One region of the Rhizobium sp. Leaf311 genome, then DNA from elsewhere that is predicted to be linked to it. Evidence: predicted binding sites of a transcription regulator. Region 1 holds the regulator's gene; each other region holds the start of a gene.
What was found. The regulator LexA, encoded in region 1, represses DNA repair genes until DNA is damaged. The targets are predictions, from matches to a motif close to TGTTCNNNNTGTGTTCNG.
Positions count from the first base shown of each region.

Region 2: recA (recombinase RecA) is a predicted target of LexA. The motif match lies at 2,028-2,045, and genes of this name have one in related genera.
Region 3: ASF69_RS13085 (ImuA family protein) is a predicted target of LexA. The motif match lies at 1,842-1,859, and genes of this name have one in related genera.
Region 4: dnaE (DNA polymerase III subunit alpha) is a predicted target of LexA. The motif match lies at 1,262-1,279, and genes of this name have one in related genera.

Region 1 is NZ_LMNZ01000020.1:357,017-360,806, forward strand. It holds gene kdsA (3-deoxy-8-phosphooctulonate synthase) at 1-767, opposite strand, end outside; gene ASF69_RS18540 (VOC family protein) at 770-1,642, opposite strand; gene lexA (transcriptional repressor LexA) at 1,840-2,556, shown strand; partial or broken gene ASF69_RS18550 (glutathione S-transferase family protein) at 2,950-3,636, shown strand; gene ASF69_RS18555 (ComEC/Rec2 family competence protein) at 3,660-3,790, opposite strand, start outside.
Region 2 is NZ_LMNZ01000020.1:531,894-535,683, forward strand. It holds gene alaS (alanine--tRNA ligase) at 1-618, opposite strand, end outside; gene recA (recombinase RecA) at 811-1,899, opposite strand; gene ASF69_RS19355 (carbohydrate kinase family protein) at 2,146-3,084, shown strand; gene ASF69_RS19360 (pseudouridine-5'-phosphate glycosidase) at 3,116-3,790, shown strand, end outside.
Region 3 is NZ_LMNZ01000008.1:259,952-263,741, reverse strand. It holds gene ASF69_RS13095 (polysaccharide biosynthesis/export family protein) at 1-502, shown strand, start outside; gene ASF69_RS13090 (O-antigen ligase) at 510-1,781, shown strand; gene ASF69_RS13085 (ImuA family protein) at 1,901-2,662, shown strand; gene ASF69_RS13080 (DNA polymerase Y family protein) at 2,577-3,790, shown strand, end outside.
Region 4 is NZ_LMNZ01000020.1:149,275-153,064, forward strand. It holds gene ASF69_RS17530 (lipoprotein-releasing ABC transporter permease subunit) at 1-378, shown strand, start outside; gene ASF69_RS17535 (ABC transporter ATP-binding protein) at 394-1,077, shown strand; gene dnaE (DNA polymerase III subunit alpha) at 1,501-3,790, shown strand, end outside.

The DNA of each region.
Region 1 (3,790 bases):
CCGTCAGACGGCGCGTTGTCTGGATCTTCGTGCGTTTCAACGAAAAGACCGGCAACACCGACAGCGATAGCCGCCCTAGCCAGCGTTTCGACAAACTCCCGCTGGCCGCCGCTTGAGCCACCCTGCCCGCCCGGCTGCTGCACGGAATGAGTCGCATCGAAGACGACAGGCGCGCCAAGCGATGCCATGATCGGAAGCGAACGCATGTCCGACACAAGCGTGTTGTAACCAAAGGATGCTCCGCGTTCGCACAGAAGGACGTTCGGATTGCCGCTGTCATTGAGCTTCGCCAGAACGTTTTTCATGTCCCACGGCGCCAGGAACTGACCCTTCTTCACGTTGACGACCCGGCCAGTCTTTGCTGCCGCAACGAGAAGATCCGTCTGGCGGCTGAGAAATGCCGGGATTTGCAGGATGTCGACAACCGGTGACACGATGCCGCATTGCTCTTCGGTGTGAATATCCGTGAGCACCGGAAAACCGAACTGCGCCTTGAGTTCTGCAAAAACTTCGAGCGCCTTGTCGATGCCGATGCCGCGCTGGCCGGATAGTGATGTGCGGTTTGCCTTGTCGAAAGATGATTTGTAGACCAGCCCGATGCCGAGCCTTCCGCACAGCTCCGCCATCGTTTCCGCAATCATGAAGGCATGGTCGCGGCTTTCCATCTGGCATGGCCCGGCAATGAGCGAGAACCGCTTAGTGTTGCTGAACGTAACCTGACCGGCACCTTCACCGACGACCACATTAAGATTGTTCTGGACGCTCATCTTCACTCCTCGAAGGCAAATATCGCGCCTTGACCGGGCGCTCGCTGAACCAGCAGTCGAGAGCCTTTGCGCGTGTATTCCACGCCATTAGCAGCAAGAAACGACTCTGTCACGGCGAGATCAGCGACAGCAAATGAGACTGCGGCGCCGAAAAGGCCAGGGATGCTCTCTTGCTCGGCCCCATCAAACTCTTCTGCAACCGTCTGCGCATGGGCGATGCGGATGACCGCGCCCGGCGTAAGAAAGCTGAGGTTTCCCGTTGAGTCGGCTGCTGCCGACACACCAAATGCTGCTTCCACCAATGGCGCAAAGGCGTCCGGTCGGTCTGAGCGCAGGGTTATTTCGCGCAGGCCAGTCGCTCCATTTTTGTGAGCTGTGAGGTCGGACCGTTTTGCGGAAAAAGCGTTGACGCGCTCACAGGTGAAGAAGAACAGATTTCCGTCATCCTTTTCTGCCGCAAAAGCCAGGCGAAAGCTCGCTTCAGATCGGCTTCCGTCCGGCAATGTTACCGGTCGACTGAACGAAAATGCGTCGCCGCCGGAAAGTCCAGCCTCAACGAAGCTATGATGATCAGCATCTGCGTCGTGCGTTTTTCCGGCGACTGCGGAAAACCCCTGCTGCCCGTATCGCTTTCGAAAGACTTCATCGCGTCGAACAAAGGCGTTGCCTTCTGCGCAAGCCCTGGAATATTGCGCGGCGTCTCCGATTGCCAGGGGTTCGAGATACTGCCCGTCTTCGAGAAAGACGCAGGCATTCTCGGTGCCGAAGGGGTGCCTTGCATCTGCAGCAACCGTAAAGCCCAGCGCCGAGAGACGCGCCCGTGCTTGTCCGAGGTCTGCAACGGGCATTACGATATGATCGATTTCACGCGCCATGAGGGGTCCTTCCGCTTCGTCGGCATGGGCATTCCACTGTTGCAAGCCGAACGTTTTATGGCCGGGCGAGATAATGGATGTAAATTGTCACAAGCACACTGATTTTTAAGGGATTGCAGAACACATATGGAACATATAGTGTTCGTTCTGTATTTGTTTCGCGAATCTTCGCCTCGAATCTCTAAGGGTGTTACTCCATGCTCACGCGCAAACAGCAGGAATTGCTACTGTTCATTCATGAGAGAATGAAAGAGTCTGGCGTGCCGCCTTCCTTCGATGAGATGAAGGACGCACTTGATCTGGCATCGAAATCAGGAATCCACCGCCTGATCACAGCGCTCGAAGAGCGCGGCTTTATTCGTCGGCTACCGAATCGGGCGCGTGCGCTTGAAGTCATCAAGCTGCCTGAGTCCTATACGCCTGCTAGCAAGCCTCAACGTGGCTTCTCGCCGAGCGTCATCGAAGGTAGCCTCGGCAAAACCAAACCGGCTGAACCAGCAGCCCTGCCCGTCGCGTCGAATGATTCGAACTCGGTCAGCGTCCCTGTCATGGGCCGTATCGCCGCGGGTGTTCCCATTTCGGCCATTCAGAACAACACACATGACGTTGTTGTGCCAATCGACATGATTGGTGCGGGCGAACATTACGCGCTTGAAGTCAAAGGCGATTCGATGATCGAAGCCGGCATTTTCGATGGCGACACGGTCATTATCCGCGATGTCAGCACGGCAAATCCGGGAGATATCATCGTTGCATTGGTGGATGACGAAGAAGCGACATTGAAGCGCTTTCGTCGCAAGGGCGCGTCAATTGCGCTTGAGGCAGCGAACCCTGCCTATGAGACCCGGATTTTTGGACCGGACCGCGTCAAAATTCAGGGCAAGCTCGTCGGCCTTATTCGCCGCTATCACTGACCGGTGACTTTTCCTATGTCTAGAGGTGGCGGTCGCCCTCGGCCGCTGCCCTTTGCAATGCCTGTCTAGAGAAAACATTTGCGGACATTGAACTCCTGTCCGATATCAACAGGTCTTGGACACCAGAAGCGCCGCTTTTTGCGCCTCTATATGTAGCTGGCTCACTAGTTTTAGTTTGCGTGTGGACGTTCGTCACGTCGCGAGCCTGAAGCTGGGCATTGCTCTTACCGGTTTAGCCATTCTCGCAGTCGACTGGCTGGCAATCGTGCTGTCCAGCGTCGCGCACCCTCCTGCATGACACATCAAATAATTTGAAGAGGCCTATCTTCAAAACGGTCTGTATCAAAAGGCTCGTCTCAGCTAGCACGGGAGTTCGTAACGGAGGGCAGCCATATGTACGATCTTTATATAGCCAACAAGAATTACTCCTCTTGGTCGTTGCGTCCATGGGTGTTGATGCGGACGCTGGACATCGGTTTCAAAGAAAGCCTTTTTCCTTTCGGCAATTCAGCGAAGGACTTCTCAACCTTTTCGCCCACTGCCAAAGTTCCCTGCCTTGTTGATGGTGATTTCACCGTATGGGATTCGCTCGCCATTGCGGAATATCTGGCTGAAAGAAATAGCGGTGTTTGGGCAGACAATGCTGCCGCTCGCGCGTGGTCTCGATCAGCAGCTGCGGAAATGCACTCGGGTTTCCAGGCGCTGCGCAACGAGCATCCCATGAGTGTCGGCCTTCGCATTCGCCCAGCTTCCATCAGCGGATCGCTGCAACAGGACATCGCGCGTATCGACGCTCTCTGGTAGCAGGGTCTGAAGTCCTTTGGTGGCCCATTCCTGGCGGGTAGCACGTTCACGGCCGTGGATGCATTCTTCTGCCCGGTCGCTTTCCGCTTTCAGACATACGGAACAGTGCTTTCTGCGGAGTCCACGGAGTACAGGGACCGTCTTCTCTCACTGCCTGCAATGCAGGAGTGGCAAGAGGCGGCGCTTCTGGAGACATGGCGCGACGGCGATCATGAGGAAGAGGCGAAGGCAGTCGGAGAGATATTGGCGGATCTTCGTATGTCAGGGAATTCGTAAGCGGCGGGTGTCGTTCACAGGTTTCATCGCTCGGCGGAAAGCAATGCAGCGATATGCTCTGGCAAGGTGGCGTCATAGGTCTTGCTGCGCCACTGGTAGCTGCGGTGAGCGGTCCACGGTCGCTCGATGCCGTCCAATGCCGCTTTGGCGCTGT
Region 2 (3,790 bases), 170 kb from region 1:
GAAGACGAGGTTCCAGATTTCGATGAAGCGGTCGCCATCCTCATCTGCGGAACCCGGAGGCCCGCCCCAGATATGATCGCCATGGTCATAGAAGATTTCAGAACAGGGACCGCATGGACCTGTATCGCCCATGGCCCAGAAATTGTCGCTCGTGGGGATGCGGATGATGCGATCATCAGAGAAGCCAGCAATCTTCTTCCAGAGATCGAAAGCCTCATCGTCGGTATGATACACCGTGACCAGCAGCCGGTTCTTGTCGATCCCGAATTCCTTGGTGATCAGGTTCCAGGCATGGGTGATGGCTTCTTCCTTGAAGTAATCCCCAAAAGAGAAGTTGCCCAGCATTTCAAAGAATGTGTGGTGGCGGGCGGTGTAGCCGACATTATCAAGGTCATTGTGCTTGCCACCGGCGCGGACACACTTCTGCGATGACGCAGCCGTGGAATATGGGCGGCTTTCCAATCCGGTAAAGACGTTCTTGAACTGCACCATACCCGCATTGGTGAACATCAATGTCGGGTCGTTACGCGGCACCAGAGGGCTGGATGGCACGATTTCGTGGCCGTTCTTCTTGAAGTAGTCGAGGAAGGTCGACCGGATTTCATTTACACCGCTCATACGAAGTCCTTCATTGCCGCGCATTCACCCGGCCATAGCATGAAAATCAATGGCTTTTATCGCTCGCGTCATTGCCTGTCCAGCCAAAGAGGATGACGTTCCGTCACAAATAAAGGCCGCGCGAAACAATCGCACGGCCTTGAACGTCCTAAACCTGAAATACAAAGACGTGTCGCCAGGCTGCGCCCGCGATCAAGCGTCTGGATCGACCGCGTCACCGTCGGCTTCGGGTCCGCCATTTTCCAGAAAACGCTCGGCGATAAGACCGGCATTCTGGCGCAGCGCCAGTTCGATCTCGTTGGCAACGGCAGGGTTTTCCTTGAGGAAGGTCTTGGCGTTCTCACGCCCCTGCCCCAGTCGCTGGCTGTTATAGGAGAACCAGGCACCCGACTTTTCGACCAGGCCGGCTTTCACGCCGAGATCCACGAGTTCACCGGTCTTGGAGACACCTTCGCCATACATGATGTCGAATTCGACCTGCTTGAAGGGAGGCGCCATCTTGTTCTTGACGACCTTCACGCGCGTCTGGTTACCAACAACCTCTTCACGGTCCTTAACGGCGCCAATGCGGCGGATGTCGAGGCGGACAGAAGCATAGAACTTCAACGCGTTACCGCCGGTCGTCACTTCAGGCGAACCGTAGGAAATGCCGATCTTCATACGAATCTGGTTGATGAAGATCACCATCGTTTTCGATTTTGAAATCGAAGCCGTCAGCTTTCTCAGCGCCTGGCTCATCAGACGCGCCTGAAGGCCCGGCAGGCTATCGCCCATCTCGCCTTCGATTTCAGCACGTGGAGTGAGCGCCGCCACCGAGTCGACCACCAGAACGTCAACCGCGCCGGAACGCACGAGCGTATCGGTAATTTCGAGGGCTTGCTCACCCGTGTCTGGCTGGGAAATAAGCAGATTGTGGAGATCGACTCCCAGCTTGCGGGCGTAGACTGGATCAAGCGCGTGCTCCGCGTCAACGAAGGCGCAAATGCCACCCTTTTTCTGCGCTTCGGCAATGGTCTGCAAGGCGAGCGTCGTCTTACCGGAGCTTTCCGGTCCATAGATCTCGATGATACGGCCCTTCGGCAGACCACCAATACCAAGTGCGACATCAAGGCTGAGCGAACCGGTCGAAACGGTCTCTACCTCGACAATACTTTCATTGGAACCGAGCTTCATGATCGATCCCTTGCCGAACGAACGTTCGATCTGGGAAAGCGCCGCTTCCAGTGCCTTGCTTTTATCCACTGCTTTGTCCTCTACAAGACGCAAAGAATTTTGTGCCATCTGTAAACCACCTTTAGGTTATTGAAGCCGCACAGGCAATGAAGCTCTCTGTGTCGATTTTGTACTTTATTTGTTCTCATGCCACAAGCGCCGATCATCATATTGAAAACAAATATGGATAAGTCCTTTGTTCTACTTTTGTTTTTCTTTTTGCGCTGTGGAAAAAGCGCTCTATGAACTAGCGTGCCGTACCGGCGTCCGTGACGAATCGCGCCGCCCCTGAACGGTCAAAAAGAGGAAACTGCAGTGAAGAAGATACTCGTTCTAGGCGGCGCACATCTGGACCGCCGTGGCATGATCGAGAGTGAAACCATCGCCGGTGCCAGCAATCCCGGTTCCTGGATGGAAGAAGCCGGAGGCGGTGGCTTCAATGCGGCCCGCAATCTTTCAAGGCTGGGCTTCAGCGTCAGGATCATTGCCCCGCGCGGCGGTGATGCCAATGGCGAAACCGTCGCCGCAGCGGCGAGAGAGGCCGGCGTAGAGGACATGCCTTTTACCTTCCTTGATCGTCGCACGCCGAGCTACACAGCAATTCTGGAGCGGGACGGCAACCTCGTCATCGCCATCGCGGATATGGACCTTTACAAACTGTTTACGCCGCGTCGACTGCGGGTACGCGCCGTTCGCGAAGCCGTTATGGAAAGCGACATCCTGCTTTGTGACGCAAACCTGCCGCAGGATACATTGCAGGCAATAGCAACCGCCGCCGTGGCGAACCAAAAGCCTTTGGCGGCGATTGCCATCTCGCCTGCAAAAGTCGTTCGCCTGAAGGAAGCTTTGCCTCAAATCGATGTTCTCTTCATGAACGAGGCGGAAGCAGGCGCCTTGACCGGCAAAACTGTGACAGACATTCGCAAATGGCCCGACCACCTGCAAGCACTTGGACTGCGCGGTGGCGTTGTCACCCGTGGTGCCCAACATGTCATTGCATTTTCGGAGCATGAGACGGCTGTGCTCAGACCTCCCGTCATTGATAATGTCTGCGACGTAACCGGCGCTGGAGACGCAATGGCGTCCGGCTATCTGGCCGCGATTGCCCAGGGCCGCTTGCCATCTGAAGCATTACGCTGGGGAGCGGCGGCTGCGGCCATAACCGTTCAGTCCTTTAGCGCGACGGCGGCGGAACTGGACGTGGATTTGCTCGCAAACATGCTGGCCCTTGTTCCAAACGCCGAAATGTTGTGAAGAGAGCACAAACCTCGAACTGGATGATACGATGACAAAACCCCTGCCCCCGCTTTTACCAATCACCTACTCGGATGAGGTTGCCGCCGCCAAGCAGCGCGGTGCACCAATCGTGGCGCTCGAATCGACAATCATTACTCATGGAATGCCTTACCCCGGCAATATCCATATGGCTGAAAGCGTCGAGCAGATCATCCGGGATCAGGGTGCCGTCCCCGCAACCATCGCCGTCCTGCACGGAAACCTGCACATCGGGCTAGAGAAGAGCCAGCTTGAGGCTTTGGCGCAAACCAAGGATGCGATGAAGGTGTCGCGCGCTGATATCGCTTTTGCGATTGCTGAGAGGCGCACCGGCGCCACCACGGTCGCCGCCACGATGATTGCTGCAGAACATGCAGGTATCAAAGTGTTCGCCACCGGCGGTATCGGCGGCGTTCATCGCGGGGCAGAAGAGAGCTTCGATATCTCCGCAGATTTGACGGAGCTTGCGCGGACTGGCGTCATCGTTGTCTGTGCTGGCGCCAAAGCCATACTCGATATCCCGAAGACGCTTGAGGTTTTGGAAACCAACGGTGTTCCCGTGGTAACGTTCGGCTCGACTGAATTTCCCGCCTTCTGGTCCAGAGCATCTGGCCTCAAGAGCCCTCTCTCACTGAACAGCCCTGCCGCGATCGCGAATTTCCAGTCGACGCGCGAACAGCTTGGC
Region 3 (3,790 bases), on a different contig from region 1:
TCAGAAAAAGGCCGAAACTCAAAACAGACAGTTGCAGCTGGCCAATGAGGACCGCGAAAAGGTCAACCGGCTGAATGAACAGGGTCTCGCGCTCGCACAACGTCGGATTTCAGCCGAGGAACGTGCCGCAGAAGTTGAATCCACACTCCTCGATATCGATACGTCGGCGCTGCGCGCCAAGCAGGATATAAACAAGGCGACCCAGGACGAAATCAACCTGCGCAACGATTGGGACGCCCAGCGTTCCAAGGAATTGCAGGACACTGAGGCGGAACTGCAGAAGTTGAACCTTCAGCTGGGCACCAGCCGGGAGCTGATGTCTGAAGCTCTGGCGCAATCTGCCGAGGCGCTACGCTTCGATCCTTCGGGCAAGTCTGCCAGCATCAGCTATGTCATCGTGCGTGAAGAAGATGGCAAGGCGAAGGAAATCAAGGCTGATGAAAACACGCCGATTCAGCCTGGCGACGTAATCAAGGTGTCATCAGATGTTCTGATGCAGTGAGGCCAAGATGCGGATTGCCAAATCGGCCTTGATCGATCCGGATAAAAACGGCCTCTACGGAACGGCGGCAGTCGCGCTGTCGTTCTTCGTCTTTGCCTATTCGTCCAAATTTGGTCAGGTTTCCATTCTTGCCTATTACGCCATGTGGTTTCCGCTCGTCGTGGTGGATTACCGTCGGGTACTTGGCAACTACACCAGATATCTCTGGATTTTCGCTTTCGGCATCCTGGCCGTTCTGTCCAGTTTCTGGTCGGATGCCATGTCCGTTACAATGCGTGCGTCCATTCAGTACCTGACGCATATTGTTTGCGCCCTGATCGCCATGAGAGTGATCTCGATTACGACTCTCACACGCGGCGCGCTGATCGGCATCGTACTGGTGCTTCTCTATTCCCTGCTTTTCGGACTCTATCTCTTTGATGCTTTGGACGGGACTGTCAGCTTTGTCGGCGCCTTCTCCTCCAAAAACCAGCTTGGCTTCTTTGCGTCACTGGGCGTGATCTTTGCAGTGTCGTCCGTGCTTGTGCTGCGCCAGCGCGACATTCTCTGGCTGGGCGTTGCGGGTGTCGCCGGTCTCATCTCGGCCTATTGCCTGCTGGCATCGCAATCGGCGACGTCGGTTATCACCACAGTTGCAGTGGTGGCCCTCATCATAGGCTTCATGCCCATGGGCATGTTGTCTCCTGCCAATCGCAAGATGATATTTCTAGCGCTCGTCGGTGTGGGGGCTCTTCTCGTTGTGGCGTCGCTGCAATTTGGTCTGCTCGATGCTGTGCTTGGCATATTTGGCAAGGATTCCACGCTGACAGGGCGTACCTATCTTTGGCAGCAGGGCATCGAAGCGGCCAAAGACGCACCCATTCTCGGCGTGGGATATCAAGGCTTCTGGGTCGTCGGCTTTTTTGATGCCGAACGCCTGTGGGATGATTTCTTCATCACCACTCGCAGCGGATTCCACTTCCACAATACCTATATCGAAACGGTGGTGGAGAACGGCTTTGTTGGACTGATACTACTGTTGATCCTGCTTTATGGGACCCTCCTGGGGCATCTGCGATCCATTCTCGTCAAGAAGAACGATCCTCAAGGATTGGTCCTCTTTGCTCTCTGCGCACTGTTTGTGGTGCGGTCTTTCGTTGAGATCGATGTCACATATCCCTATCAGGTCGGTACATTCCTCTTATACTACGCCGCAGGCAAGCTGACCCTGCCGCGAAGGGCACCGGCAAGGGCAGGGCTATTATCGCAGGTCGAAATGCGGCCCGTGGCCGGTCCGTAATTCCCCATTCCAGTTCCTCCACAGACTCTTCCATGACTCTTGTTGACTCTTTGCTGAAATTGGAACAAAAAGTGAACAGTTATATCTTTTAGCGTGAATGTCTTGAAAAGTTTTGTGTCATGCATAAACGCGCCGAACAGCTTGTTGTTGAGGAATTGCGGGAAAGGCTGGAGCGGATCACGCACGGTCCGGCCCGCCATCATGAAACCCTGCCCTTTGGCATCCCCCCGATCGATAATCATTTGCCGGGTGGGGGCCTGAAGCTCGGTAGCCTGCATGAGGTGAGCGGTGGTGGAAACGGTGCGGTAGATGGTGCTGCTTCAGCCCTGTTTTCAGCCGGCATCGCGGCACGTGTCAAAGGCAAGATCCTGTGGTGTGTGACAAGGCCTGATCTGTTCATGCCAGCGCTGGCTCAGGCCGGGCTGTCGCAAAACCGGCTGATCATCGTGGAATGCCGCGATGAGAAAGGCGTGCTGGATTGTTTTGAAGAGGGGCTGCGTTGCAACGGCTTCGGCGCGGTCATTGGCGAGATGTCGAAACTGCCGATGAACATGTCGCGGCGTCTGCAACTGGCCGCAGAAAGCTCCGGCGTAGTCGGCCTTGCGATCCGCCGCTGGCGGCATCCCTCCGGTGCGGCGGAATTCGGACAACCAACGGCCGCGGTTACGCGCTGGCGTGTTTCTGTTCGCCCATCCACACCGCTGCCCGTGCGGGGGGTTGGGAGGGCGCGCTGGTTTCTGGAGCTTGTGCGCTGTCGTGGCGGTGAATGTGCCGATTTTGAAGTGGAAGCCTGTGATGCAAAGGGTCGTCTCGCTTTACCTGCCGACATGGTCGACGGATCGATACCGCAGGGCGCTTGGCAAGCAGGCGCCACCGGTTGACCAGCCCGTCGTCATGATTGGCCGCCAGGGCAACCGCCGTGTCGTGCTGGCGCAGGATGCGGCGGCCTCTGCTGCTGGCCTGCGTCTCGGCATGCCGGCCAGCAAAGCGCAGGCTATCGTTTCCGGCCTGATCGTGGAGGAACTGAAGGCAGCCGAAGATGCAAGAGCACTGCGTGATCTTGCCCTGTGGTTCCTGCGAATTTACGCGCCCATTGTTTCGCCTGATCCACCTGCCGGCCTTGTGCTGGATACGACGGGTGCAGACCATCTGCATGGCAATGAACACCTCATGCTGACGGGCATGATAAACCGTCTGCACGGCATCGGCTTTGCCGCGCGTGCAGCCATTGCCGACAGTTGGGGTGCCGCCCATGCCCTTGCCCGCTTCGGGCGGGATCAGATCACCATCGTGCCGGAACATGGTGCCGGTCAAGCAATCGCACATCTTCCTTTGGCTGCACTTCGCCTTGAAGACAGGATAATAAGAGATTTGAAAGTGCTTGGTTTTCGCACGGTCACGGAACTGATGACGACCGCGCGCGCGCCGCTGACCCTGCGGTTCGGGCCGGAAGTGGGGCGCAGGCTGGATCAGGCCCATGGGTTTCTGTCGGAACCGATAGAGCCTGTGCGCGTGCCGGAACTTGTCGAAGCATTCCGCTTCTTTGCAGAGCCCATTTCTGCTGCCGAAACCATTGCCCGCTATATCGAAAAACTGGTCCGCCAGCTCTGTCAGGATCTGGAAAAGCGTGGGCTGGGTGCGCGCCGTGTGGATCTTTTGCTGCATCGTGTGGATAGCGGCTTGCAAGCCATTCGCGCCGGAACGTCCAGGCCAGTTCGTGATGTCAAGCAGTTGACGCGCCTGTTGGCGGACCGGATCGATACCATCAATCCCGGCTTCGGCATCGAGAAGATGGTTCTGACGGCAACCCATGCGGAAGCGCTTTTGGTGGGGCAGACCCGCTCCACGCTGCTGGATGACGCAAGGGCCGATATCGGAGAAACGGTCGATGTCATCATCAATCGCGGCCACAGGGTCTATCGTTACGCCGCCGTGGCGAGCGACGTGCCGGAGCGTTCCATCCAGAAAGTTTCCGTTCAGGCTGCCGATGATTGTCTTGGCTGGCCGGA
Region 4 (3,790 bases), 210 kb from region 1:
GGCCTCATCATGCTGGTGAAGGATAAGGGCAGCGATATCGCCATCCTGCGAACCATGGGCGCAAGCTCCGGCTCGATCATGCGCATCTTCTTCATGACGGGGGCTGCGATCGGTATCGTCGGAACCTTTGCGGGCGTCGGCCTCGGCGTGCTCGTCTGTCTGAATGTGGAATCGATCCGCCAGTTCTTCTCGTGGATATCAGGGACGGTGCTGTTCGATCCGCAATTGTACTTCCTCAGCCAGCTACCGGCGGAAATGCAGCTGAGCGAGACGATGACCGTGGTCTTCATGGCGCTGGGTCTGTCTTTCCTGGCCACGATCTTTCCGGCATGGCGGGCATCCAAGCTCGATCCGGTCCAAGCCCTGCGATACGAATAAGGACTGCCCCACACCATGGCACAAAAAACAGCGTTGAAGCTTTCCGGCGTGGAACGGACCTACGGGCAGGGGGAGCACAGCCTCTCCATCCTGAAGAATGCGGATCTTGAACTCAAGAGTGGCGAAATCGTCGCGCTTGTCGCCCCCTCGGGCACGGGCAAGTCGACATTGCTTCATCTTGCGGGTTTGCTGGAACACCCGGATGCGGGCGAAGTGGTCATCAATGGACGGTCCTGCGGTGACCTCACAGATGAGGAGCGAACTCTTATTCGCCGCAGCGATATCGGCTTCGTCTACCAGTTCCACCATTTGCTGCCGGAGTTTACGGCGCTCGAAAACATCATGATGCCGCAGCTTATTTCCGGCTTGAAGCACGCGGAAGCCAGCGAGCGCGCCAAGGCGCTGCTTGATTACATGCGCATCGGTCACCGGGCCGATCATCGTCCGTCGGAACTTTCTGGCGGTGAACAGCAGCGCGTTGCCATTGCCCGTGCCGTGGCCAACGCACCGCTTCTTCTGCTCGCTGATGAACCGACGGGCAACCTTGATCCTGAAACCGCGTCCTACGTTTTCGGCGCGCTGGAAGCGCTGGTACGCCAGTCGGGCCTTGCGGCGCTGATCGCGACCCACAACCACGAACTTGCCGGTCGCATGGACCGCCGTGTAACGCTCAGCGAAGGCAAGATCATAGAGTTCTGATGGAGCTCTGCCAGCCTCGCGCATCACAGAACGTCCGATCCTTAAGCCCCGTACAGCATCCGCTGTGCGGGGTTTTTCATTTGGGACTCAACGGCTTGCCGCGACGTGAGAGCGGAACCGCCGCGACTCCATCGGCGTTCGCAATATGACATGCGCAAATAAGCAGTTGACAATAGAACCAAATGAGAACAAAGTTAGAACATAAAGAGTATTGAGAGACAAATGACTGACATCATCCGTGACATCGCTGCATTCGCTTCCATCGCTGTCTTCGTCGCCAGCTTCTCGGTCATTCTCACTTCCATGTGATCGGGAATAGCCGATTCCCTTGGAATTGGCATGTAAACTTTGCCTGAGGCAGTGGACTTTGCCTCCAGGAAATCCGAAAATCCCGTTGATTCAGAATAAGCGGGATTTGTGCATATGGGTGAGATTATTGTCGGCGGATCACAGCCCGCAGATAGGTTGAAAACACCCGGATTCGTTCACCTGAGGGTGCACTCTGCCTATTCGCTTCTCGAAGGCGCTCTGCCGCTCAAGAAGATCATGGCGAAAGCCGTCAGCGATGGCCAGCCCGCCATTGCCATTGCCGATACGAACAATCTTTTCGTCGCGCTCGAGTTTTCGGAAAAGGCGCGTGACGAAGGTTTGCAGCCCATCATCGGCTGCCAGATGTCCATCGACATGCAGGATGCCACCGACGACAAGCGGGGCAATAACAATCTCGCCAAGCTGCCCTCTATCGTGGTTCTTGCGGCGGATGCGCAGGGCTATGAGCGGCTGGTGGATCTGATCAGCCGCGCCTATCTCGATGGCGAGGGCACAGGTCATGCGGTCAGCATTAGGAAATCCTGGCTGGAAGAGGGTGACAATAGTGGGCTGATCGTTCTGACGGGCGCATCTACCGGGCCTATCGATATGGCGCTGAGAGACGGTCATGCCGGTCTTGCCGCAAAACGGCTGTTGACCCTGAAAGACCTGTTTGGCGACCGTCTTTACGTCGAACTGCAGCGTCAGGGAAATTTTGACCGTGCGCATGAGCGCCGCGTGATCTCGCTTGCCTTCGAGCACGATCTGCCGCTGGTTGCCACCAACGAGGCTTTCTTTCCCTCGCGCGCCGATTATGAAGCGCATGATGCGCTGATGGCCGTTGCCCACAATGCCATCGTGTCTGATGACACGCGCTTTCGGTTGACGCCGGACCATTATCTGAAAAGCCGCGAAGAGATGATGGCGCTGTTTGCCGATATTCCCGAAGCGCTTGAAAACACGATCGAAATTGCGCAGCGCTGCTCCTATGTCCTGAAAAAACGCGGGCCGATTTTGCCACGTTTTACCGGTGCCAGCGACGACCCGGAGGAGGCAGAGCGCGCCGAGTCGCTCGAGCTTCGACGTCAGGCCGTCGAGGGGCTGGACCACCGACTGGCTTCGCTGGGAATGGCGCCGGGATATACAGAGCAGGAATATCGCGACAGGCTGGATTTTGAACTCGGCGTTATCGAGCGCATGAAGTTCCCCGGTTACTTCCTCATCGTTGCCGACTTCATCAAATGGGCAAAGCAGCAGGATATTCCCGTCGGTCCGGGCCGTGGTTCGGGTGCGGGCTCGCTGGTGGCTTACGCGCTGACCATTACCGATGTCGATCCGCTGCGTTTCTCGCTCCTGTTCGAGCGCTTCCTCAATCCGGAACGCGTCTCGATGCCCGACTTCGATATCGACTTCTGCCAGGATCGACGCGAAGAGGTTATCCGTTACGTCCAGCGTAAATACGGGCGCGAACAGGTGGCGCAGATCATTACCTTCGGTTCGTTGCAGGCCCGTGCGGCGTTGCGTGACGTAGGCCGCGTGCTCGAAATGCCCTATGGTCAGGTCGACAAGATCTGCAAGCTGGTGCCCAACAATCCGGCCAATCCCACGCCGCTTTCCAAAGCCATCGAGGAAGAGCCGCGGCTTCAGGAAGAGGCCGACAAGGAACCCGTCGTTGCCCGGCTTCTGGATATCGCCCAGAAGATCGAGGGGCTTTACCGCCACGCGTCGACGCACGCCGCCGGTATTGTCATCGGCGACCGCCCGCTGTCAAAGCTGGTGCCGATGTATCGAGACCCGCGCTCGGACATGCCCGTGACCCAGTTCAACATGAAATGGGTGGAAAGCGCAGGCCTCGTCAAATTCGACTTCCTCGGCCTCAAAACCCTGACGGTTCTCAAGGTCGCGGTGGATTTCGTTGCCAAGACGGGCGTGAAGGTGGATCTGGCGGCTATCCCGTTGGATGACCAGAAGACCTATGAGATGCTGTCGCGCGGTGAAACCATCGGCGTTTTCCAGGTGGAAAGTGCCGGTATGCGCAAGGCTCTCATTGGCATGAAGCCGGACTGTATCGAGGATATCATCGCGCTGGTGGCGCTTTATCGCCCGGGTCCGATGGAGAATATCCCGGTCTACAACGCCCGCAAACATGGCGAAGAGGAAATCGAGTCGATCCATCCGACCATCGATCATCTTCTCAAGGAAACGCAGGGTGTTATCGTTTATCAGGAACAGGTGATGCAGATCGCCCAGGTCCTGTCCGGCTATTCGCTGGGTGAAGCCGATCTTCTGCGCCGCGCCATGGGTAAGAAGATCAAGGAGGAGATGGACAAGCAGCGCGAGCGTTTCGTGGAAGGCGCGATGCGCAACTCCGTGTCCAAGGCCCAGTCCGATACGATTTTCGATC